DNA from 3 places in the Cellvibrio sp. pealriver genome. Region 3 is predicted to be linked to each of the others. Evidence: predicted binding sites of a transcription regulator. Region 3 holds the regulator's gene; each other region holds the start of a gene.
The links. Region 3 encodes sigma-54, which starts transcription at its own class of promoters, with help from an activator protein. Its sites were predicted from a motif close to TGGCACANNNNTTGCNNT; they were not measured.

Region 1 (8,031 bases), 1.3 Mb from region 3:
GCTTTGATATGGGCACTTTTTCGTTGGTAGTTGTAAAACGAAAACACACGCTTCGCCGTCACATGTCCGGAGAGCGGTTTGTTATATAGATCTTTAAGTGGGTGATAGTTAATGAAAATAAATTGGAATTCTTGCAGTTCATTGGCAAGATCTACCGCTCTTGCAATTGAGCCGCCCGATGTTTCAACCTGATCAAAAATAAGAATTGTTTTTTTATTCATCATTTGCCCCGCCGATGATATTTGCCATCTTTTCTATTTGCATTGAAACAGAGAAGTTATTTTCAGCGCGCAATCGGGAGCTTCTGGAGAAGTCCTGTGCGAGCGCAGTGTTGCCGCACAAGGACGTTATTTTTTTTGCGAGCTCGACATGATTACCGGGGGTAATAAGAAACCCATTTTTATTATCTTCAATGGTTTCAGAGAGACCTTGTAAATTAGAAACGATCAAGGGCAGTCCGGAAGCCATCATTTCTACACTGGACATGGTGAACGAGTCCCAACCAGTAGAGGCGATAACGCCAATAGTGGAGCTACGCATTAAGGCAGCAATATCGTTGCGATAGCCGGCAAAAGTAACATGGGCTTCTGCGGCCGTGCCAGTTAACATCTCTGTATACGTATTTGCTTCATCACCTTTGTTGCCGCAGAGTACAAAGTGAATATTATTCAGCTGGCCTAGGCTGGCTAAGTGAAGAGCAGCCTTGATAATTGTCCTAACACCTTTGCGTTCTTCCATGTGACCGGAATAAAAGACAATACGATGATTTTCTGGAATGCCCAGCGTGTGATGCGCATAAAAATTTTTGCCGTAATCAGGGTAAAATTTTTCAGTGTCTACACCTAAATAAAGTACTCGAGTAGCGCGATTTGGAACGCCCCTGCCGTGAGTGGCTGTATGGCGCATGGCTTCTGATTCAAAAACAAATAAATCCGGTCTATTTTTTCTTAGTAAAAACTCTATTTTTTTTAGCCAGAGTTTTAAGCCTGAATTAATCCCACTCATACTGGCACCCCAGTAGGAGATTATTTTTTTCACACCATTATCTTTTAATAAATGAATAACGTTAGCTGGATAGCCAAGATCGAATGCAATAACAGTTTGAATATTGTTATTGCGCAAATAAGGAATGAGTGTCTCTGGATTGGGCTTGCGGTAATCGCAATCGATTTTATTTGATGTTTTACTATCCTTTAATCCATTAAAGGACCAAAAAACACGGTCTTCTGAAAATCCGGCACGTAATGCAGCTTGATGAAATACATGTTCCAGTGATGAGATCGCATAGCCGGTGTGTTCCTCGCAGTGGATCATAATCAAAATAGCAGGTGCAGACGCTTTCATGACGATTTCAGCCACAGTTTTATCAGGGTGAGATTTTTGCAGATACACAAGTAGTGATAGAAGCGCGCTGCTTTGTCCATTTTTACTAATGCGAATATAAATTTCAGTGAGGCACTGAAAGAATTGGTTAGTGCGTCAATTAGTAAGCGAACAGGTCTGCCCATCAATTTTTTGCGCGCAGTCAATTTGGCTATATGAAAAGACGAGTGTGCACCATCAACAAAGAGTTTTTTAATATTTTCGCTGGTGTATTCGCGCTCTTTGAGTCTGTGGCCTACGCCTGCGGATGGAAAGTAAATTACCTTGTTTTTGGCCCAAACCATTTTGCGATAGAGCAGAGTTTCTTCACCTGCAGCAAGTTTGCTGCCTTGGCGGCCGAGATTGGGGTCAAATCCTCCCAGTTCAATCAAGAGCGTTTTTCGCACACAAAAATTTTTTCCATAAAATTCACGGTGAATATCATTTATTTCGAGTAGGCTGTCACCGTAATCCAGCCCTACAAAGCAGGGTGTATATTGAGGAAGAAACCACCAAGGTTTTGGTCTATCCCAAATAATACTGATTTTGCTGTAAAGGCAGTCGGGCGATAAGTTACGGATGGTGTTGATATATTCTTTCGTCCAATTAGCGGGAATATCTGCATCATCATCAGTAAATAAAATATATTCGCCTTGGGCTTTCTCCAAGCCAGTATTGCGTGCGTGCGAGAGCCCTTGTTTAGGCTCAAAGTAATAATGAAAATGCGGGTGTCGAGTGGAAAAGTGTTGCGCGATCTGTGCGGTGTGATCCGGCGAATTATTGTCGACAATAATTATTTCGATAAGGCCTGGTTCAGGCTGATCCATAGTCGCCAATTGATTCATGGTGATTTCTAATGAATCGGCGTTGTTGTAAGTGCATAGCACTATGCTGATAAGCGGTTTCATTTCCCTGGTCGTCTGCGTAGGCATTATTGAGTTTTCGCCGTTAATATTTATGCGAAAGTGTTATTTGTGAGGCGGGGAATTCTACCACAGGGATTAATAAGAGTTTGTTGCAATGCCAAATCCACACAATAAAAAAAGGCACCCAAGGGTGCCTTTTTCTTCGAAGCAGCTAATTATGCTTTTTTAGCTTGACGACGACGGGACAATCCAAGACCCATCAGGCCAAGACCGAGCAGAGCAAAAATACCTGGTTCTGGAACTTCCAGTGCTTTAACAGAGAATTCGTCTCTTGCACCGCCAGCCCAGAATTTGATTTCATCAACAGTGATGCCACCAACAACGAAGGTTTGTTCGCCGTTAGCTTGTGATGAGTTGATACCGTAGAAGGTCAGGGTTGGAGCAACTTGTACGCCGCCAAACCACAGTGACAAATGGCCAACCTCGCCTTTTACGAGGTCACTGCCGTCGCCGCCTTCATTGTCCTTGTTGAACAGGTCAGTAACTTTGATTGATTGCAGAGCGGTTGGGCTTGCAAACAAAATTCTGATGTATTCAGCGCGATCAATTTCATCAATTTCACCGCCAACAACGCCCAAACCGTCTTGAGGGTCAGCGGCGAATAACAGTGAACCAGCTGGGCCTGCGATAGCAGTAACGCCGCCGACGGTGTGGCTTGGTTGGTTGTTAGCAGCTGGAGTCCAGGCTGCTGAACCGAAATCGATAATGAGTGCGTTTGCTTGTGCAGCTGCGAACAGTGCACTTGCGGCGAAAAGCTTGCTAATAAGTTTCATTGTCTATCTCCATGATAAGTGAGTGTTTGGCGACCAACCTGGGTCGTTAGCGAGGCTAATGCATAACCTGTGCCACATCACAAAATCCTTTTTAATCAATTGCTTGTGTATTGATTTAATTTGGTGGTGTAAAGCTATTCGACATTTCTATGGTTAAGCTCGAAATAAAGCTGTAGTGTGCGTCGGGCATTTTCCTCGCTGGTATAAGTGGTGTTGAGTTGGGTTTTGATGGGGTGTTCAAATAGCTGTAACAGAGTTTCGCTATAGCCATTCACGCTGTGCTCAGTGACCAGTAACTGAGGGTAATCAGCGAGAACTTCACGTAGTCCCCCTACACTGTGAGCAACCAGCGGTTTGCCTAGCGCAAGTGTCTCCAGTGCTGTCATGGGGGTTCCCTCATGATCAGAGCACATCACAATAATGTCTAGTGCTGCAATGGCTGCTGTTGAATCGGTTCTGTGGCCGTGAAAGATCATCGCTTCGCCAAGGCCCAGCTGCTGCGCTTGAATGGTTAGCTCGTTTTTTAGCTTCCCATCACCGATAACGTGAAATTTCAATTTATATTTTGGATGTGAGTGTAGGAGCTGGCTGGCGGTTTGTATAAACAGGTCGACCCGCTTGACAGGCTCCAGGCGTCCGACGATACCGATATGAATGTGCTCTTCTGCCTGTGTGCGGATATCGGAGGCTGGTGTTAGCGCGGCAAGCGAGCGGTTGTCGATGCCGTTTTCGATAATGTGTATGTGTTTGGGTGGAAATCTATCGGTAAGCTTGTGCGCGAGATCTTTTGATACTGCTATGACAGCATCCTGGGCATATTTTCCGGTGAGGTCATCTAGCCAGACAATCAGGCGTTTCAAACCTTGCGGTTTGTGTTCGGGGGCTCCATGGGTTGTGCGCAGTGATGTGATTCGTCGCCAGGGAAAGAGGTTGGCTGCGAGATTGGCAATACTTGCCAATATGTTTTCTTTTTGGCGATGGGTGTGAATCACATCCGGGTTTACAGCTTTTATCACTTTGATAAGCCTGCCGATAATACCAATGCCGGATATATGCTGTTCATCAATAATTTCGATAGAAATGTTTGCGTGTTTAAGTTTGTTTGCAAGCTCACCATTGTTCATTAACACAACATGTAGGTCGCAATGATGTTTAAGGGCGCAGAGAAGTGTAAATGCCTGAACTTCTGCCCCAGCCCATAGGTCACCAGAAATGATGTGCAAAACCTTGATATGTGGGGTTAAAATCGGCGGGGTTGCATGTTTTTGCATGGTGTCGGTGTCTTCAGCGAATTTTGTTAGGGATAGTTTACAGAGGTTAAAATGTTAACATTTTTGTTTTGGTTGTTTTGTATCGCGGCGCTTTATAGTTATTTTATTTATCCGCTGGTGTTACGCGTGTTGGTGGCAAGGAAGGGCGTGAAAACCAATGCTGCAGTAGTCTCTTCATCGACAGCTGCCAGTGTTTCATTAATTGTGACTGCGTATAATGAAGAGTTGAGGGTAAGGGCAAAAATAGAGAACAGTTTGCAATTAGAATTTGATGCATCGGCATTTGAAATTATTGTTGCTTCCGATTGTTCTTCTGATGCTACTGATGAAATTGTGCGTGAATATGCTGATCGGGGTGTGCGTTTGGTGCGTGCGCCAGAGCGTTTAGGTAAGGAGCATGCTCAGCAGTGCGCTATTGAAAAGGCGAGCGGCGAAATTTTGGTGTTTAGTGATGTTGCAACAGAAATTCCTGCCGATGCGATTAAAAAGTTAGTCGCTTATTTTAATGATCCTAGTGTAGGAGCTGTGTCCAGTGAGGATCGCTTCATTAGTCAGAATGGCACGGTGGCTGGTGAGGGCGCATATGTAAAATATGAAATGTGGCTGCGGCAGCAAGAATCCCGATTGGCTGGATTGGTTGGTCTAAGTGGTTCTTTTTTTGCTGTTAGAAAATCGCTGTGTAGTGATTGGGATATACATTCACCTAGTGATTTTAATACTGCATTGAATACTGCAAAGGCAGGGCTAAGGGCAGTGACTGCCCCGGATGTGCTTGGGTTTTATCAAGACTTGAAGGATCCATCAAAAGAATATCAGCGGAAAATAAGAACTGTTATTCGCGGTATGACAGGATTGTCACGCCATGCGGAGGTGCTGCGTTTTGGTAAATTTGGATTTTTCTCCTTTCAGGTAATATCACACAAATTAATGCGCTGGTTAACTCCGTGGTTTTTATTGGCGTTATTTTTGACGAATGCATTGATCGCCGACGATGGGGTATTTTATTTTTTAACCTTCTTCGCGCAATTGGTATTTTATTGCGTAGCAGTAGTTGCACATTTTTTGCCAAACCTTCAGTCCATTTCAATCATTAAACTGGTGTACTTTTTTGTGCAAGTAAATATTGCCTTGCTAGATGCTGGAATTAAATTTATTGCTGGTCAGCGTATGACAACCTGGAAGCCTTCTGCGCGATGATTTGGTATGGTGATCTTGCTCCTGTAGGGAATCGTATTTCGCTTGAATCACGCGAGGAGTGCCTACTGGAAAATCAGTTTGGTAATTATCAATATTGGCTTGATTCCGGTACATCAGCGTTGGCGTTAGCGTTGCTTGATGCCAAAGCGAATTTTCCTGATATTGATAAGCCGCGCGCAATCATTCCAGGCTATTGTTGCCCTGATCTGATTGCTGCTTGTGTGTATGCGGGTGTTGAGGCGGTAGCAGTTGATATTAGTCCTAACGATCCATCCTATGATTTGGCGCAGTTGCGATTGCATTTGGATTCACAAGTTATTGCGATTATTGCAGTAAACTTTTTAGGAATTAGTGAGCGTTTGGATGAGCTGTCTAAGCTTATCGCTGATTTGCATTTGCGTACGCGTGTGATAGAAGATAATGCGCAATGGTTTCCAGAGGAAATTGGCCGCGCGCAGTTTAAATCTGATTATGTAACCTTTTCTTTTGGTCGCGGGAAGCCAATAAGTTTGTTGGGAGGTGGATTGCTTTGGGCAAAAGAACCTGTTGCGGCGAATGCTGCAGCTCACATTGAGCCGTCGGTACATTCTTCCTTCACGCTAAAATTGAAAATTGCAGCGTATAACTTGTTGCTTAAGCCCCAGTTTTACCAATTGTTAAATCGTAATCCTTGGCTTCATTTGGGTGAAACTCGCTATGTGCCGCTCGAAAAAATTGAGGCTCTCGATGCTTACAGGCGCACGTTACTGAGCGTAAATTTTACTCGTTACAGTAATCGAGAAAATCGGCTGTCACAATTTATCAATAAAACAGTGATCGATTGTGGTGTGCAGACGCTTTCTGATCATTGCGCTTCTCGTCAAAAACGATTATTGCGTTATCCCTTGTTGTGCCCGGATAGCGAGAGTCGCGATAGATTGCTTTTAGAGTTAAGTGCCGCTGGCCTTGGCGCTTCACCAATGTATGCGGCAGCTATTGATCAGATTGCCGGTGTGGATGGGTTGGTGATTGTTCCCCACGCATTAGTTAATGCTAAAAACTTTGCTGGGAGATTTATGACATTGCCAGTCCATGAGCAGGTTACGCAGGCGTATCTCGCGCGTATATTGGCTGCTTTGTCCTCCTTTCGTTAGGAATTCAGCCCTGCGGAATACTGATTACAGGCAGGGCTCTAATTAATTTATCCAGTTCGTTTTGACAGTTATTCGAGCAATTTGCTTGCGCTACTAATAATCCGAAATATTTGTCACCCATAGCATTTGCCATGATTTGCAAAAATTTTGCAGCGATATACTTTTCAGTGTGTATCTTGCCAATAATATATTGCGTGGCGATGATCGTTCTGGTGTTGCTGCCTACTTTTTTATAGATGGCTATTGCAAATTTATTCTCGGGGTTGGAGAGTGAACGTTCAAGTGACCATTGCGATCGATCAACCACCCCTTGTATAAACGGCACTATCTCCCCTCTTGGGCTAGTGGGCATATGAGTAAATAAATCCACGCGGATTTTTATTTCTTCATGTGTTATTAGTCGTTTATCCAGATGATTAATATCAGGGCTGGGTTCTGCACCTATGCGTTCTTGCACTTCCGTTTTGAACTTATCAAGATGACTTAGCTGTAGCGGCGAATGTGTTGGTGGTATGTCTGAGTTAACATAAAGAAATATTGGGCCAAGACTAAGTGCAATCAGCGATAGATAGTGTGGTCGAGCGGGGAGGCTGACTGTTTTTGCTGGATCTCTATTGATGGGCGCAAAATAAATTGCTGGTACGAGCAAGCATGCAAATAAGATCCAGCCAAAGGTTTCGTGATCTTGCATCAGGCTGCTGCTCATTTCGGTGTGATAACCGATAAGCACAAGCAAGTAGATGCGCAGCCAATTGGCGAAGAGACCTAATAGTGCCGCGATTAAAAGTGTTATGAGTGAAGTGCGAAGGCTATATTGATTGATCAAGATGAGTATGTAGCCCATCAATAACGAAATAATTAGATATCTAATACCGGAGCATCCATCGGCGATGTAGATAGTGCCACTGGGTATAAATAGGCTGCTGCCATCGATAAGTACGGTCAAGTTACTGAGCTTTACGGCTTTGCCTACAGCGAGCGCGCTGAGGTCAACGAGAGTGCTTGTGAGTTCAGACCAAATCGGGACGGTAAACAATAATAGGCCGAGTATTGGTAGCACTGTCAGCATGGTTGAAGTAGAAAAGCACGCGCCTATAAAAAAGCAGAGTGTAGCGATCAACAGGAGGTATGCGGGCAGGCTTATGCTGAGGCTTTCGAACAGGTACCACCCCAAAGAAGCACCTGCTGTTGCCAGCATCAGTAGCCAATGTAGGGTATTTGGTGATTGGCAGCTATCGGTTGTTACGTAGTTACAGCGTCCAAGTAAAACGAGCATTACGCCAATGGTAGGAATAGCGTGAGCCAGGTCTTGATCCCAGAGCACCCATTTTTGCCACAGCGTCGCAAGGCTGGGGGAGTACAGCAATGC
Region 2 (8,031 bases), 1.1 Mb from region 3:
GAATAAATAAAAACGCTTATGGTTATCGTACCAATCATTGCCATCAGGTCCACAATAAGGGTTTCCTGCCCGCTCTGAAAATTCAGAAATATCAACCAACCAAACAGTCACTCTCGTTCCCGGCAAGCGTGTTTGTTTAATGTTAATCCGGTTCCCTTCAAGCTCAAACTGTGCAATGGATTTAAGGCTTTTTTCTGTGGTTTTTTCCAATACGCTGGCGTACGCAGGCAGCAAGATTTTTACATCGTATCCAAGTTTCAATAGAGCACGAGGCAAACTTGCAGAAACATCAGCAAGCCCTCCAGTTTTTATCAGTGGATAAACTTCACTGGTTGCAAATAGAATTTTCTGCATAAGTGATCCTTGTCGTTACTAATCAAAAATTACAATTCAAACCAATTTCAAAATCAATGCACCAAGGGGTGGAAGATTAATTTCCAAAGATTGGGCATGGTTCATCCAAGGTACAGCCTGTGAAAAAATCGGATTGCTATTGCCCCAATTACTTCCACCATAAAAGCTGGAATCAGAATTCAGAATTTCATGGTATGAGCCAGCAACAGGTACGCCGATGCGATAGTTACTACGTGTGACTGGTGTAAAATTCAAAATCACAATCGTAAATTCGTGATCACTTTTGCGGATGTAGCTAACTATAGATTGCGTGCTGTCATGGCAATCAATCCATTCAAATCCATCACCACGGAAATTGCGTTGATAAAGCGAAGGGATATTGGTGTAACAGTGATTAAGATCTTTTACCAATGCTTGTAAGCCGCGGTGCGGCTCATGATCGAGCAAATGCCAATCCAGCGAACGGCTCTGCGCCCACTCACTCCATTGCGCAAACTCACTTCCCATAAATAATAATTTTGTCCCCGGATAGGTATAGAGATAAGTGTACAGCAAGCGCAAATTCGCGAACTTTTGCCAATCATCACCCGGCATTTTATTGATCATGCTGCCTTTGCCATGAACTACTTCGTCGTGCGAAAAAGGCAGCATAAAGTTTTCAGTAAATGCGTACATCATGCCGAAGGTTAATTGATTGTGATGATATTGACGATGAATAGGATCTTTGCTGATGTATTCGAGCGTGTCGTGCATCCAGCCCATATTCCATTTCATGGAAAACCCTAACCCTCCGACCCATGTTGGACGGGTCACTTGTGGCCATGCTGTGGATTCCTCTGCGATGACAAGCGCACCCGGATGCATGCCATGGCACACTTCATTTAATTTTTGCAGGAACGTCATTGCCTCCAGATTTTCATTGCCGCCATGGATATTAGGAATCCATTCGCCCGGCTCACGTGAATAATCAAGATGTAACATGGATGCCACTGCATCCACACGTAAACCATCAATGTGGTATTCCTTTAACCAGAAAAGGGCGTTGGCCAATAAGAAGTTGCGGACTTCGTTGCGGCCATAGTTATAAATCAAGGTGCCCCAGTCACGGTGCTCACCCAGACGTGGATCTTCATGTTCATACAGCGCGGAACCATCAAAGCGGGCGAGGGCATGAGCGTCTTTAGGAAAGTGTGCCGGCACCCAATCCAGAATAATGCCAATGTGATGTTGATGGAGATAATCAACAAAGTAGCGAAAATCATCCGGTGTCCCAAATCGGCTTGTAGGCGCGTAATAACCGGTTGTTTGGTAACCCCATGAATCATCCAAGGGATGTTCGCTTACCGGCATAATTTCAATATGGGTAAACCCGAGTGGTTTGATGTAATCCACCAGTTGGTGTGCGAGTTCGCGGTAGTTCATGAACTCGCCAGCCCAACCGCGGCGCCATGAACCCAAATGCATTTCGTAAATAGAGACCGGGGACGACTGCCAATCCCAGTGGGCACGCTTATCCATCCAATCGTTATCAGACCATTCATAAGTCGATGGAGCCTGGATGATTGAACTCGTTTGCGGGCGCATTTCAAACGCTTGCCCGTAAGGATCTGATTTCAGGAATACCGCTCCGGTAGCGCGATTGCGAATTTCAAACTTATACAGGGCACCGGCTGTTAACCCGGGAATAAAAATCTCCCAAAGGCCACTACCACCGCGAACACGCAGACAATGCTGACGGCCATCCCAATCATTGAAATCACCTACTACACTGATCCGCTCTGCATTTGGAGCCCATGTTGCGAACAGCACGCCTTCGATCCCGTCCACAACACGGGGATGCGCCCCCAAATGCTGGTAGATGTTCCAATGTTGACCTTCTGCAAACAGGTGCATGTCTACATCGCCCAATTGTGGTGCAAAACAGTAGGGGTCAAATTCAGTGTGCATCTGATTGTGGCGATCGAACCATTGCACTTGGTAGTGTGTGGGCAGGATCTTTGCCAACCCCTGCCATTCAAAAAAATCGGTCCCCTCAATACGTTTCAATGCGTGTAGTTGCTGATTGATGACGAGCGCAGCTGTTCGTGCGCCGGGTAGAAAGACGCGGATTCTCGTGTCGGCTGCGGCTGTTGCGGCAGCCCCCAGGGGATGACGGCCAAGAACTTCAAAAGGGTCATGGTGTGTGGCAGTCACTATGCGCAGCATCTCGTGGGATAAAGGGGTGTCCTGTTTGGCATTCAACATTCAATCGATTCCTTAGTGGATTATTTGGCACGAAATTTCGCAATTTTCAGGCGTGCCCACTTTTTGGGCTACATAAAATCGTCATGTCGCTGGGTTCTACTAGCTTAGCCATTATCACCTCATTTTGTTGCACCATTTTTTTACAAAAAAAGAATCAGTTTGAAGATATTTGCAGATTCGGTGCCAAACTTGAGACTACACTTAATTTTGCATTTAAAGCGGGCAGCAAAACCGCAATTGAATGCACCATAAATTATTTGTAGTTGGTAAGGATTTGAGCAAGATCAATTTATTGGCACTGATATTGCTCCAATCTTGTCATAACACTGACACAAATTTCTTTGTTGTTTTCACACAATAGCCATAAGGAATACGTTGTAATGAGTACACCCACCTCAGGTCGTTTTGTTAGTCGTCTTACTCGTGAAACTCTTGCTGTTATTCTCGCCGGTGGACGAGGTTCCCGGTTACATCAGTTGACAGATTGGCGGGCAAAGCCAGCAGTACATTTTGGTGGAAAGTTTCGCATTATCGATTTCCCTCTTTCAAATTGTGTCAATTCAGGCATTCGTCGTATTAGTGTTCTAACCCAATATAAATCCCACTCCCTTGATCGCCATGTTCAACGCGGTTGGGGATTTTTGGGCGGGGAATTAGGCGAGTTTGTTGAACTATTACCTGCGCAGCAACGCTTGAGCGAATCCTGGTATGTCGGCACCGCCGATGCTGTTTTGCAAAATATCGATATTATCCGTCGTCACAATCCTGAGTATGTGCTCATCCTTGCTGGCGACCATGTTTATAAAATGGATTACGGCACTATGATTGCTGCACACGTAGAGCGTGGTGCAGACATTACTGTTGGGTGTATTGAAGTTCCCTTGGAAATTGCTCACGCATTTGGCGTGATGGATATGGACAAGGATTACCGCATCGTAAAATTTACAGAGAAACCGGCTAATCCTGAATCCATGCCAGGCAAGCCCGATAAAGCGCTGGCATCGATGGGGATCTATGTTTTCAGTACCAAAGTATTGTTCCGCGAATTATTAAAAGATCGTGACAATCCAAATTCATCGCATGATTTTGGAAAAGATATTATTCCTTCCATGATTAAAACCCACCGTGTTACTGCGTTTCCATTTCGCGATCCGGTTTCCGGTGGCGATGCATACTGGCGCGATGTGGGTACTGTTGACTCGCTATGGGAGGCCAATCTCGAATTAACTGGCATTACACCGGAGTTGGATTTGTATGATGCAGCTTGGCCCATCTGGACTTATCAGGAACAAGTTGCGCCGGCAAAATTTGTTTTTAACGATGAAGGGCGTCGCGGTTATGCGGTGGATTCATTAATTGCTGGCGGCTGCATTATTTCTGGTTCTGCTGTTAAGCATTCTCTTTTATTCCCACGCGTACGTGTACATTCTTATTGCGAAATTGAAGATTCTGTTTTGTTTCCCAGTGTAGAAGTAGGGCGTCGCTGCAAAATCCGCAAAGCACTGATAGATCGCCGCTGCAAAATCCCGGAAGGCACTGTTATTGGTTACGATTTGGAAGAGGATAAAAAACGCTTTCACGTTTCACCCAAAGGTGTCGTTTTAGTCACTCCCGACATGTTAGGACAGGATGAAGTCAATGGCTAATAATGGCAAAACGAAGGTCGTCTTTCTCTGGCATATGCATCAACCAGATTATCGCGATATTGTGACAGGGGAATATTATTTTCCATGGACGTATCTTCACGCTATTAAAGATTATGTCGATATGGCAGCGCATATTGAGGCGCAGCCAGCAGTAAAAGCCGTTGTCAATTTTGCTCCTATATTATTGGAGCAGCTGGATGATTACGCGCAGCAAATTGCAGCGCATTTGGCCGGCAAAGGAAAAATTAAGGATGCTGTTTTGGCATCCTTAACTGACTCGGTATTGCCCGAACCGGGAACCATGGCGTTTGTTGATTTGGCAAATAAATACTTACGTGCAAATCGCCAACGAATGATTGAACGTTTTCCCGCCTATCTTGAATTAGCCAATATTGTTGATCTATTCAAAGAAAAAGCATTCGTCAGTCGCTATCTCAATGAGCAATTTCTGATTGATTTGTGCGTGTGGTATCACTTGAGTTGGATTGCAGAAATTCCGCGCCGTAATGATGCCCGAATACAGGCACTGCAAAATAAAGAACGTAATTTCACCATGGATGATCGCCGCGAATTATTGGGCATTATTGGTGAGCTCGTTGCCTCCATTGGCCCGCGCTATCGCAAATTGGCAGAAGCTGGACAAATTGAGTTATGCATGAGTCCTTATGCGCACCCGATTGTTCCGTTACTTATTGATTTGAATAGCGCGAAAGAAGCTATGCCTGATGTCACTTTGCCGAATGCCAGTTTTTATCCTGATGGTCGCAATCGCGCCAAATGGCATTTACACGAGGGCATCAAAACATTTGAACAATATTTTGGTAAACGCCCCCGCGGCTGCTGGGCATCGGAAGGCTCACTAAGTGATGAGACACTTAAATTATTAAAAGAAGCTAAATTCGATTGGGCAGCAACAGGAGATTCCGTACTGCATAATAGTTTACGTGCTCCCGAGAATCAGGAAATTGCACAGAATATCAAAAGTACTAATCAATCTTTACATAGTGCGTATGAATTCGCACAAGTAAAATTGAATACGTTTTTCCGCGATGATGGTTTGTCTGATCTGATTGGTTTCAAATACGCAACATGGCATTCCGATGATGCCGTGGGGGATTTACTTAATCATATGGTGAATATCGCCACCGCCAGTGGCGATACAAAAAATACCGTCATATCCGTGATTATGGATGGAGAAAATGCATGGGAATATTTCCCTGAAAATGCCTATCACTTTTTACATACGCTTTATCAGCGCTTAACAGATCATCCGCAACTTGAACTGACAACCTACAGTGAATTTCTCGATCAACATCATCCAAAACCGATTGCCATGCCTCATCTTGTTGCTGGTAGCTGGGTTTACGGGACATTCTCAACCTGGATTGGCGACAAAGATAAAAATCGTGGTTGGGATATGTTGTGCGATGCAAAACAACAAGTGGATCGCGCATTAAGCAAACGTAGCTTCACTGCTACGCAATTGGCACAAATTGAAAAACAATTGGCGCTTTGTGAGGGGTCGGATTGGTTTTGGTGGTTTGGCGATTACAATCCGGCACAAAGTGTCAGCGATTTTGAATATTTATTTCGCCGACATCTCATCAATTTATATTCTTTGATCGAGCAACCAGCACCCGATTATTTGCATCAAATTATTAGCGTGGGTGGAGGTGATCCAGCCACAGGCGGAGTCATGCGCCAAGGCCATGCCAATTAATTTATCTATATTATGGTTGATGCAAATTTACGTTGCGATTAGTCGTATTTAAAAAGGGAAGGGTGCGGATGGCAGTCAAATCACCATTATTTCAACAGCGACGGGCAGGGGTCTTGTTGCATCCAACTTCACTGCCTTGCTCTGAATCCTATTTACACGGAAATCATCAAAAAGCATTCGGCACTTTGGGAAAAGACGCCTATTATTTTATTGATCTGATTGCTGAAGCCGGGCTGACTATTTGGCAAATGCTCCCAACCGGACCAACCCAAGCGGATATGTCACCATATCAATCAATTTCCGCTCATGCAGGCAATCCTGATCTGATTAGTTTGGATTGGTTGTTGGAAAAAGGGTGGATAAAAACGACGGATGTGCAACAGGTTGGTGAGCATGGGCTGAGCCATGCACGACAACAGGGCGCTTTTTCTTTTTATCAGTTTTTGAAAACACAGGATGGATTATCAACACGTCACATCTTTGAGAATTTTTGTTCACAACAACAATATTGGTTAGATGATTTCGCACTATTTTGCGCGTTGCGTCATGAGTTTAATGGCGGGTCATGGATAACGTGGCCAGAAAATATTCGCTTACGAAACGCAGATGCATTAACGAAAGCTCGCACAGATCTTAAAGCAAAAATTGATGTCATTGTATTTGAGCAATTTTGTTTTTTTAGCCAATGGAATGCATTGAAAAATTACGCCAACCAAAAAGGCGTTTATCTGTTTGGCGATATTCCTATTTTTGTGGGACACGATAGCGCTGACGTATGGGCACAGCCGCATTATTTTCAGTTAGACGAGCAGGGCAATCCACTCACTGTTGCAGGTGTACCACCAGATTATTTTTCTGAAACTGGCCAGCATTGGGGAAATCCTCATTATGACTGGGCCGCAATGAAAGCCGATGGTTTCCAATGGTGGCTGGCAAGACTGCGTACGCAATTACATTTATTTGATTTGATCAGGATTGATCATTTCAGAGGGTTTGAGGCGTATTGGGAAATTCCCGGCAACACTCATGATGCGCGCACCGGTAAATGGGTCAAAGCGCCCGGCGAATCTTTTTTAACAGCGTGTTTCGATGCTTATCCAGAGTTGCCGTTAGTAGCAGAAAACTTGGGTGTTATTACGGAAGAAGTTGAACAACTGAGAAATCAGTTCCAACTGCCAGGAATGTTGGTGCTTCAATTTGCATTTGATGGCAATACCAATAATCCCCATTTACCGCATAACCACACAACGAATGATGTTATTTATTCAGGAACTCATGATAACGATACAACTCTGGGTTGGTATGCGACCTTGGCAGAAAAAGATCGCGCGCAATTGCAGGCATATTGTTTTAACTCGCACGATGCCATGCCTTGGCTGTTAATTGAGCTGGCTTTGTCGTCCGTGGGACGCATGGCAATTATTCCCATGCAAGATTTTTTGGAGCTGGATGGAGGGCACAGGATGAATATGCCCGGAACAACGGATAAAAATTGGGTGTGGACGTTTTCGTGGGATCAGGTTGAGCCCACATTAGCTGAACGTATTCGGCAGCTGTTAAGAACCTATCATCGCTTGTGCTAGTTGCGCTGTAAGCCAGGCAGATAGAACATTAATCACTCAACGATTACAGGAACGACTTATGGAACATAGATGCAGCGCACGCTATGCAGCGGATATTAAAATCCTGATTTATCGGTACGATGTTCCCGTCGCTATAGGCCGTATCAAAAACGGTACACGCTATGGTCTTTTTATCGAGTCAGATTTAACACCTGTACAGCCGTTGCAACAGCTGGGAATCGAAATACTGGTAACTCGCGCAGCACAGAAATTGCAGCGCTATCGTTTTGATTCCATTGTTATACATACAACATCCCACGGATTTGGTGTTGAGCTTGATGCACTCAGTGAAGAAGCGGGAAATCAATTAACGGAAATGCTGCGTGCATCGCCAGAAACACCACAAGAAAGTGAATTGTTTGATATGGTTGCCAATGCCTGATGATGTGATCTCAGGCTTGGTTTAAAAACGCATCAGGTGAATTTCAAGGGGCAAACACGAAGG
Region 3 (8,031 bases):
CGCGCAATTCGTGAAGGTTTAAATGACTGGTGTCGATCACCTGATCCGCACAATCGCGGATGGGCTCCAATAATTGCTGCTCGGCATTAATTGCCTCTGCCAAACTGGTGTGTTTGTCAGACAGTGGATGCTTGCGCCGGGTTTCACTGAAGCGTTGGATCAATACCGATGGCTGTGAATCCAGGAAAAGTGTGCGAAAGGGCAGGTGTGCTTCCTTCAGAGTGCTGATCATCTGCGGGAACATGGCCAAGTCCTGCCAGGCATTGCGCACATCTATGCCAATCGCAAAGCGATGTTGGTCATCTTTGTGAATCTGGATTTGCGCAACGAGCGCAGGTAGCAGGCTGACGGGAAGGTTGTCGATACAGTTAAACCCCACATCCTCAAGAACATGGAGTGCTGTACTTTTGCCTGAACCTGAAAGGCCGCTGACAATTACCAGATGCATATTGAACCCGCTTACGTCATTAAGGCTGCTTGGAAGAGCGCTTCATTGCTGGATGCGGCGCGCAAACGCTGGCGGTAATCCGCATTATTCAGTGCTGCTGCCAGTGCTGCGAGGGTTTGCAGATGTTCGCTGTGCGCATCTTCCGGCACCAGCATGGCAAATAGAATATCGACAGGTTGGGAGTCGATTGCATCAAAGTCGATAGGATCGGCAAGGGTGATCAATGCGCCCACTGTGCCGCTACAGTTTTCAACACGACAATGTGGAATGGCGATCCCGTGACCAATACCTGTGGAGCCAAGTCGCTCGCGTCCAATTAACCGGCGGAACAATTCGTCAGCATCGATATCGGGAATGTCTTGGGCGATGGTGTTGGCAAGTAACTCCAGCGCGCGTTTTTTACTGCCACCGTCTACGCCGCAGAGTGTGCGGCCGGGGCTGATGAGGGATTGGATTTGCATAAAAAAGTGATGCTGGGCATCTCCCTGATCGATGGCGACTGGTGCCAAAGCAACCAGTGCGCATCATATGGTTAACGTCAGTGCACGCATCGCCCTAGCGATGGCTGCGCATTTTCTCTTTGTGTTTAATTAATTGGCGATCGAGCTTGTCGGCCAAGGCATCGATGGCAGCATATAAATCTTCATGAGTTGCATCGGCGAATAAATCTTTACCACTGACATGAATAGTGGCCTCTGCTTTTTGGATCAGTTTATCTACCGAGAGTATGACATGGGTACTCGTAATGCGGTCATGATGGTTGCTCAAGCGCTCCAGTTTGCTGGAAACGTAATCTCTCATTGAATCGGTAACTTCTACGTGATGACCGCTGATATTTATTTGCATAGATACTTCCTCTCGCTAGAAACAAAACGGTTACGGTTAGGTAACCTCGCATTACATCCATGAATTTTTTGTCCGAACTATTAAATGTACCTGAAACTTTTCAGTAAGTTCCCAATGTGATCATCTGCATCAGGTTAAATTGTTTTGCGCTCATTCGATGGTGGAATGTTGAGCGATTCGCGATATTTGGCAATAGTACGGCGCGCGACTTGTATACCTTGCTCGGCGAGCAAGTCGGTAATTTTGCTATCACTCAACGGTTTTTTTGGATTTTCCGCGCTGACCAGTTTTTTGATGATGGCGCGGATTGCTGTTGAAGAACATTCTCCGCCGCTGTCGGTACTGACATGGCTGGAGAAAAAGTATTTCAGCTCAAAAATACCCTGCGGGGTATGCATGTATTTTTGTGTGGTGACACGTGAAATAGTGGACTCGTGCATTTCTACAATTTCAGCAATATCGTGCAACACCAGCGGTTTCATCGCCTCAGGACCGTAATCCAGAAAGCCACGCTGTTTTTCAACAATACAACTTGCCACCTTGAGTAAGGTCTCGTTGCGGCTTTGCAAACTTTTCAGGAACCAACGGGCTTCCTGTAAATTGTCTTTGAGGAAGGTGTTGTCGCTGCTGGAGTCGGCACGCTTTACCATAGAGGCGTAATCAGCATTGATACGCAAACGCGGCGCAATATCCGGATTCAGCTCCACAATCCAGCGGCCATCGCGTTTTTCTACAAATACATCGGGCACAACATATTCGGTGTCGCCACTGGCAATAATATCGCCCGGACGCGGATTCAAACTCTGGATCAGGGCAATCGCCTGACTTAACTCAGCTTCCTTTAGCTTGGTGCGGCGCATCAATTGCCGGTAGTCGCGGCTGCCTAGCACCGGCAAATATTGTTTGACGATTAATTTTGCCGAATCAAGCAATGGCGTTTTTGGATCAAACTGCTGCAGTTGTACCAACAGGCATTCGGACAGGTTCTGGCTGCACACACCACATGGGTCAAATTGTTGCAAGAGTTTTTGTACGGCAACAACTTCGTCCAGTTCCAGGTCATCGAGATCGCTACCCATCCCTTCAAAGATTTCCTCGATACTGATGGAGAGCATGCCGCTGGGCTCCACTGCATCGATGATGGCCATAGCCAGAATGCGATCCCTGTCTGACATAGGGGTCAGGTTAAGTTGCCACATCAAATGATCGTAGAGGGAGTCAGTGGCAGCACGGCGGCTTTCAAAGTCGCTATCTTCGTTGTCGTAATTGCTGGAGCTGCTGCTGGATGAGGCTTGATAGACATCATCCCAGCTTGTATCCACGGGAAGGTCGCTGGGAATAGAGTCGCTCCAGTCACCGCTATCGGCGCTAAAACTTTCCCCTTCACCATAAACATCGGTATCGCCTATGGATTCACTTTCCCTGAAAGTGTCGCTTTCACCAAAACTATCGCTTTCATTGTAGTTATTGTCGTTGTTGTAACTATCAGCGTAGTTATCGGTGCTCGCGGAGAAATTGTCGCTGGCAGTAAACTCTGCGCTGTTATCGGTACCGCTTTCTGCTGCAATTTCCAGCTGGCGGTCATAATCCGCTTTGTCTTGTTCGCTGCCTTCGTAGTCACTGTTTTGCGTGGGAGAATCGAAGCTATCCTCAACCTCCAACATGGGGTTGGAATCGAGCGCTTCCTGGATCTCCTGTTGCAGATCCAGAGTTGATAGTTGTAACAAGCGGATTGCCTGTTGCAACTGTGGGGTCATGGTCAGCTGTTGGCCGAGTTTGAGCTGGAGAGATTGCTTCATTGTACGGACGACAAACCCTTAAACGCAGGATGAAAAACATCGGTATACGTGGAGTTTAGTCAGGGTTTGCGCCTCAAGCAACAAGCTTAAGCAAGCTTTATGCCTAATGTATAAAGAATGTTACTTGTCAAGTTGTTTGTGTGTGACTAAACGCGCAGGGAATGGGCAGTTTGTAACACCGGAAATCCCGTCTGAAAGTAGGGTTTAGAGGCGGAAATGCTCGCCCAGATACACTTCGCGCACTTTGTTATTGCTCAGCACAGTTTCAGCATCACCTTCGGCGATGATGTGCCCTTCACTGACGATATAAGCTGTTTCGCAGATATCCAGTGTTTCGCGCACATTGTGGTCGGTAATCAGTACGCCAATCCCACGGTCTTTCAAGTGACGGACAATCTCTTTGATGTCATTGACCGAAATAGGATCAACACCGGCGAAAGGTTCATCGAGCAGGATAAATTGCGGATCTGTCGCCAGTGCGCGGGCAATCTCCACGCGGCGGCGCTCACCGCCGGAGAGGGCCATACCCAGGCTATCGCGGATATGGGTGATATGAAATTCGTTGAGCAGTGATTCCAGTTTTTCATCACGCTGCTGGCGGTTGAGATCCTTACGGGTCTCAAGAATTGCCATGATGTTATCCGCCACGCTCAGCTTACGGAAAATAGACGCCTCTTGCGGGAGATAGCCAATACCTGCACGGGCGCGTCCATGAATGGGCAGTTGGGTTATATCTCGCTCGTCAATCAATACGGTGCCGTTATCGGCAGGCACCAAACCAGCGATCATATAAAAACAGGTGGTTTTTCCTGCGCCGTTGGGGCCAAGCAATCCGACGATGCTGCCACTTTCCACCGTGATGGATACATCAATAACCACTTTGCGTTTTTTGTAGCTTTTGGCGAGATGGCGTGCGTGCAAACTGGGCATTACTGCGCATCCTCGGCTTTTCCGGCTTTGGGTGGGATCACAATTTCGATGCGCTGCCCCTCACCGCCGCTACTGTTGTTGTTACCTGCGGCTTTCATTACTTCTTTGACTAAATCGTAATCAATGTGTGGGCCGCTCATTACCGCACCGTTTTGCTCAACAGAGGCATCTTCAATCAGTACCAGATGTTCATTGCTGGGGGTGTAGGTAATTTGCTTGGCGGCGGCAGTCACTATGCCTTGGTCTTTTTCCGGTTGTTGCTGAAAGCGTGCCGGATTGCCTGTTGCAATCATCTTTTCGACGCTGCTGTCGGGATTGGTGTGAATCACAATAGAATCGGCGGAAATGATAAGTGACCCTTGCTGGATTTTGACCGAGCCAGTGTAGGTCGCCACTCCGTTCTTCTGGTCTACCGTGAGGTTATCAGCAGAGCCGCGGATGGTTTCGTTTTTGTCGCTGGGTAATGCGAGGCTTGTGGTTGGGGACATTATTGCCGCCAACATGAGCGTCAAAGGAGATAACCAATAGCGTAATTTAGCGGGGATCATAAACTGCCTTAACCTGGGATCTTAACTGAAGCCGACTTTGCGCCAGGTCGGCATCCATACCTAGTGCATCTATCTGACCTTTGGCGCTGCGCATCTTAACAGCTTTGTCGGTTTCCGCGAATTGTTCACTGGCGCGCACTTGCAGCTCACTGGTGGTGATTTGTATCAAGCCCTGGGTGGGCGTTTGCTGTTGGATGAGCACGTTATCGAGCAGGCGGATCAATTCGCCGTTTGCCTCACTGCGCCCGGTATTGGCGGTAACTTGCCATGGCGCTTTGGTGTCTGTGTCGTAAAACATCATCATGGGCTGCTCAATCAATGTGTAATCCTGAGCCGATGCACCCTCTTGTTGCAGTTGAAAATGGGTTACCTGTGGCGTTGATAGCTGGTAGTGAAGCTTGCCGGTGTTATCAAATTCGCGTGTTTCCACTTCTTTCATGTAGATGTTGGGAAAGCTGCTTGGGTCATATTCATATCCAACCAGCTCTTCTTTTTGGCGCAGTGAAAATGCAAAAAAGCAGATCACCAGTACAAAAGCCAGTATCCAGGGACCGGGTACATATTGATGTACACGATACGCGCGGGTTAACAGGCTCATAGGGATGCATCTGCCAGATAAGGTGCAAGTGCGGTATCGAATGTACCTTGCGCCTTCATGATGAGGTCACAGGCTGCACGCACGGCACCTTCGCCGCCGCGTTCCCGGCTTTGCCAATGGGCGCGCTCAACCACGCTGGAGTGGGCATTTGCCACTGTCAGTGCGAGACCCGCGCGGGTCATAACGGCCAAGTCTGGCCAGTCATCTCCCATAAACGCGATCTGCTCAAGCGCTACAGGATGCTCCTGCAAAATGTCTTGTAGTGCCTCCCATTTGTCCTCGCGCCCTTGCACCAATATCGTTATCCCCAGATCGCTTGCGCGGCGGGCGACCAGATTGCTGGTGCGGCCAGTAATAATGCCGACTTTAACGCCGGTTTTTTGCAGTGCTTTGATGCCCTGTCCATCCAGTGTGCTGAACGATTTGAATTCTTCCCCTTGGTTGCCGAAGTAAAGACGCCCGTCGGTGAGTACTCCGTCCACATCCAGCAGCAACAGTTTGATGCGCGCAGCGCGTTCATGTAATTCGGTTTGGGTACAAAAATCGGGGTTCATTCAGGCGTGTCCAAGTGCAATGATTGGCTGGGTCAATCAAATAATGCCTGCACGCAGCAGGTCATTGATTTTTACGACACCGACAAGTTTTTTTTGTTCGTCGGTAATGAGTAAAACGTTAATTTTTGCTTGCTCCATTAACGCCAGCGCTTCTGCAGCCAGCGTGTTGTCGCGCAGCATTTTGGGGTTAGTGTTCATCAATTCACCCACTGTTGCAGTGCGGATATCAACACCTTTGTCGATACTACGGCGCAAATCACCATCGGTGAAAATACCGAGCAAATCATTACCTTCCATCACTGTCGTCATGCCAAAACCTTTGTCCGACATGACCATCAATGCGTCCAGCATGGGGGTGTGCGCAAACACACGGGGAATATCGTCGCCAGTGTGCATGACATCCGCGACACGCAACAACAATTTGCGCCCCAGTGCGCCGCCGGGATGAGAGAAGGCAAAATCTTCTGCAGTAAAACCGCGCGCTTCCAGCAATGCGATTGCCAGTGCATCCCCCATGACCAGCGTGGCAGTTGTACTGGATGTTGGTGCCAAGTCCAGAGGGCACGCCTCATGTAAAACGCTGATATCCAGATTGACTTCAGCCACTTCGCCCAGAGTCGATTGCGGATTGGCGGTCATGCTAATGATTTTGACACCGGCACGTTTCAGTAGTGGCAACAAAGTAACGACTTCACTGGAAGTGCCGGAGTAAGAGATCGCAAGCACTATGTCGTTTTTGGTGATCATTCCGAGATCGCCGTGGCTGGCTTCGCCTGGGTGGACAAAAAACGATGGGGTTCCAGTGCTCGCCAGAGTAGCGGCGATTTTTTTGCCAATATGGCCGGATTTGCCCATGCCGGTGACAATTACTCTGCCAGCACAGTTCAAGATAAGTTCACAGGCGGCGGTAAATTGACCATCGATCCGCGCGGCGAGTGCAGTAACTGCCTCTGCCTCCAAACTGATGGTACGCAATGCCGAGCTTACATAATCATGTGTCATGACGAGGTTCCAAAACCGGTTCCAAAATGGTGAGCCAATGTGATGATCATTGTTCACCCAAGGCATTTATGGCCTTGCATTATAACTTTCAAGAAAAACAAGGCGAGGGAAGTTTACGTCTTTTTTCCTGTGGCGACTTATCCCTGTCATGCGCTGGATGCTATAGTTCGCGCCGCAAATCTGCTCGCTACGCCTCCGGCTTAATAACTCGCCACGATCATAAACATCGCATAAAGAATGGCACCATAAGGAATTAGCGTTGTCTGAGTGTTGGTTTAACGCCATACGGCTTAATCGTTCTGTTTCAATTAATGGAAGGTTTTACGATGAAATATCTGCTCACCAAATTGTCTGGTGTTGTACTCGGGTTATCTGTGTTGTTTGCGGCTAATGTCATGGCTCAAGTACCTGCAACTGAATCGCCAAAGGTCATTGTGGAATCGGTCGCGCAAGAATTGTTTGGCTTGGTTAAAGCCAAAAAAGCGTCCAATACAGCGGACGATGCGTATTTCAAACAAGTGGAGGGGGCGCTTGATGGTGTAGTGAACTTTCCGTTTATTGCTGCTTCTGTGATGGGCAAGGCGTATAAACAAGCTACTCCGGCACAACGTGAACAATTCCAAAAAGTCTTCAAAGATGGCATGGTCAAATCGCTTGGTAAGGGTGTTTTGGGTTATGCCGACAGCAAGGTTGTGATTGCAGGGGTGGATGACAGCAACCCTAATCGCCAAGTGGTCAAGCAAGAAGTGTCGACCGATGGCACGACCCACAAGTTGAACTACACCATGCGCAAGGAAAAATCAGGCGAGTGGAAATTGATCAATGTAGTGCTCAATGGCGTAAACCTGGGTCAGTCGTTCAGTGGTCAATTCAAGGCGAGCCTTAAAAAATACAATGGCGATATTGATAAAGTGATCGCCAATTGGTTGGTTGATGCATAACCGCATTTGCGACTGTCAAATCGACAAAACCCCCGGCCTGTGCCGGGGGTTTTGCTTTATGGAGGCTGATTTTTGGATGCGATATTAGCGACATTCCGGTAAACTTCGCGCCTCATTTCTGATCACAGCCCTTCTTAATCGAGTAATTCTATGCAAGCTGAACAAATCAAAGCGCTGATTGAAAGCCAAATCCCGGATTGCGATGTCAAATCGGTCGATGTCATGGGTGATCATGTAGGTCTGGTGGTCGTAAGCCCTGCATTTGCCGGTTTGACCCCTGTTAAAAAGCAGCAGTTGGTGTTGTCCACTTTGAGTGCGCAATTTGCTGACCGCAGCATCCACGCGGTGGATTACATCAAATCCTT

Region 1: VC28_RS16095 (PEP-CTERM sorting domain-containing protein) is a predicted target of sigma-54. The motif match lies at 3,119-3,136, and genes of this name have one in related genera.
Region 2: glgC (glucose-1-phosphate adenylyltransferase) is a predicted target of sigma-54. The motif match lies at 2,892-2,909, and genes of this name have one in related genera.

The regions. Positions count from the first base shown of each region.
Region 1 is NZ_KQ236688.1:3,685,139-3,693,169, forward strand. It holds gene VC28_RS16080 (glycosyltransferase family 4 protein) at 1-224, opposite strand, end outside; gene VC28_RS16085 (glycosyltransferase family 4 protein) at 214-1,359, opposite strand; gene VC28_RS16090 (glycosyltransferase family 2 protein) at 1,341-2,270, opposite strand; gene VC28_RS16095 (PEP-CTERM sorting domain-containing protein) at 2,444-3,061, opposite strand; gene VC28_RS16100 (glycosyltransferase) at 3,196-4,332, opposite strand; gene VC28_RS16105 (glycosyltransferase family 2 protein) at 4,384-5,529, shown strand; gene VC28_RS16110 (DegT/DnrJ/EryC1/StrS family aminotransferase) at 5,526-6,662, shown strand; gene VC28_RS16115 (archaeosortase/exosortase family protein) at 6,667-8,031, opposite strand, start outside.
Region 2 is NZ_KQ236688.1:1,239,468-1,247,498, forward strand. It holds gene glgA (glycogen synthase GlgA) at 1-354, opposite strand, end outside; gene glgB (1,4-alpha-glucan branching protein GlgB) at 391-2,598, opposite strand; gene glgC (glucose-1-phosphate adenylyltransferase) at 2,979-4,244, shown strand; gene VC28_RS05180 (glycoside hydrolase family 57 protein) at 4,237-5,964, shown strand; gene malQ (4-alpha-glucanotransferase) at 6,033-7,547, shown strand; gene VC28_RS05190 (hypothetical protein) at 7,606-7,968, shown strand.
Region 3 is NZ_KQ236688.1:2,385,923-2,393,953, reverse strand. It holds gene rapZ (RNase adapter RapZ) at 1-448, opposite strand, end outside; gene ptsN (PTS IIA-like nitrogen regulatory protein PtsN) at 460-909, opposite strand; gene hpf (ribosome hibernation-promoting factor, HPF/YfiA family) at 1,004-1,294, opposite strand; gene VC28_RS10410 (RNA polymerase factor sigma-54) at 1,429-3,093, opposite strand; gene lptB (LPS export ABC transporter ATP-binding protein) at 3,298-4,023, opposite strand; gene lptA (lipopolysaccharide transport periplasmic protein LptA) at 4,023-4,511, opposite strand; gene lptC (LPS export ABC transporter periplasmic protein LptC) at 4,558-5,169, opposite strand; gene VC28_RS10390 (KdsC family phosphatase) at 5,166-5,723, opposite strand; gene VC28_RS10385 (KpsF/GutQ family sugar-phosphate isomerase) at 5,760-6,725, opposite strand; gene VC28_RS10380 (MlaC/ttg2D family ABC transporter substrate-binding protein) at 7,052-7,666, shown strand; gene VC28_RS10375 (BolA family protein) at 7,817-8,031, shown strand, end outside.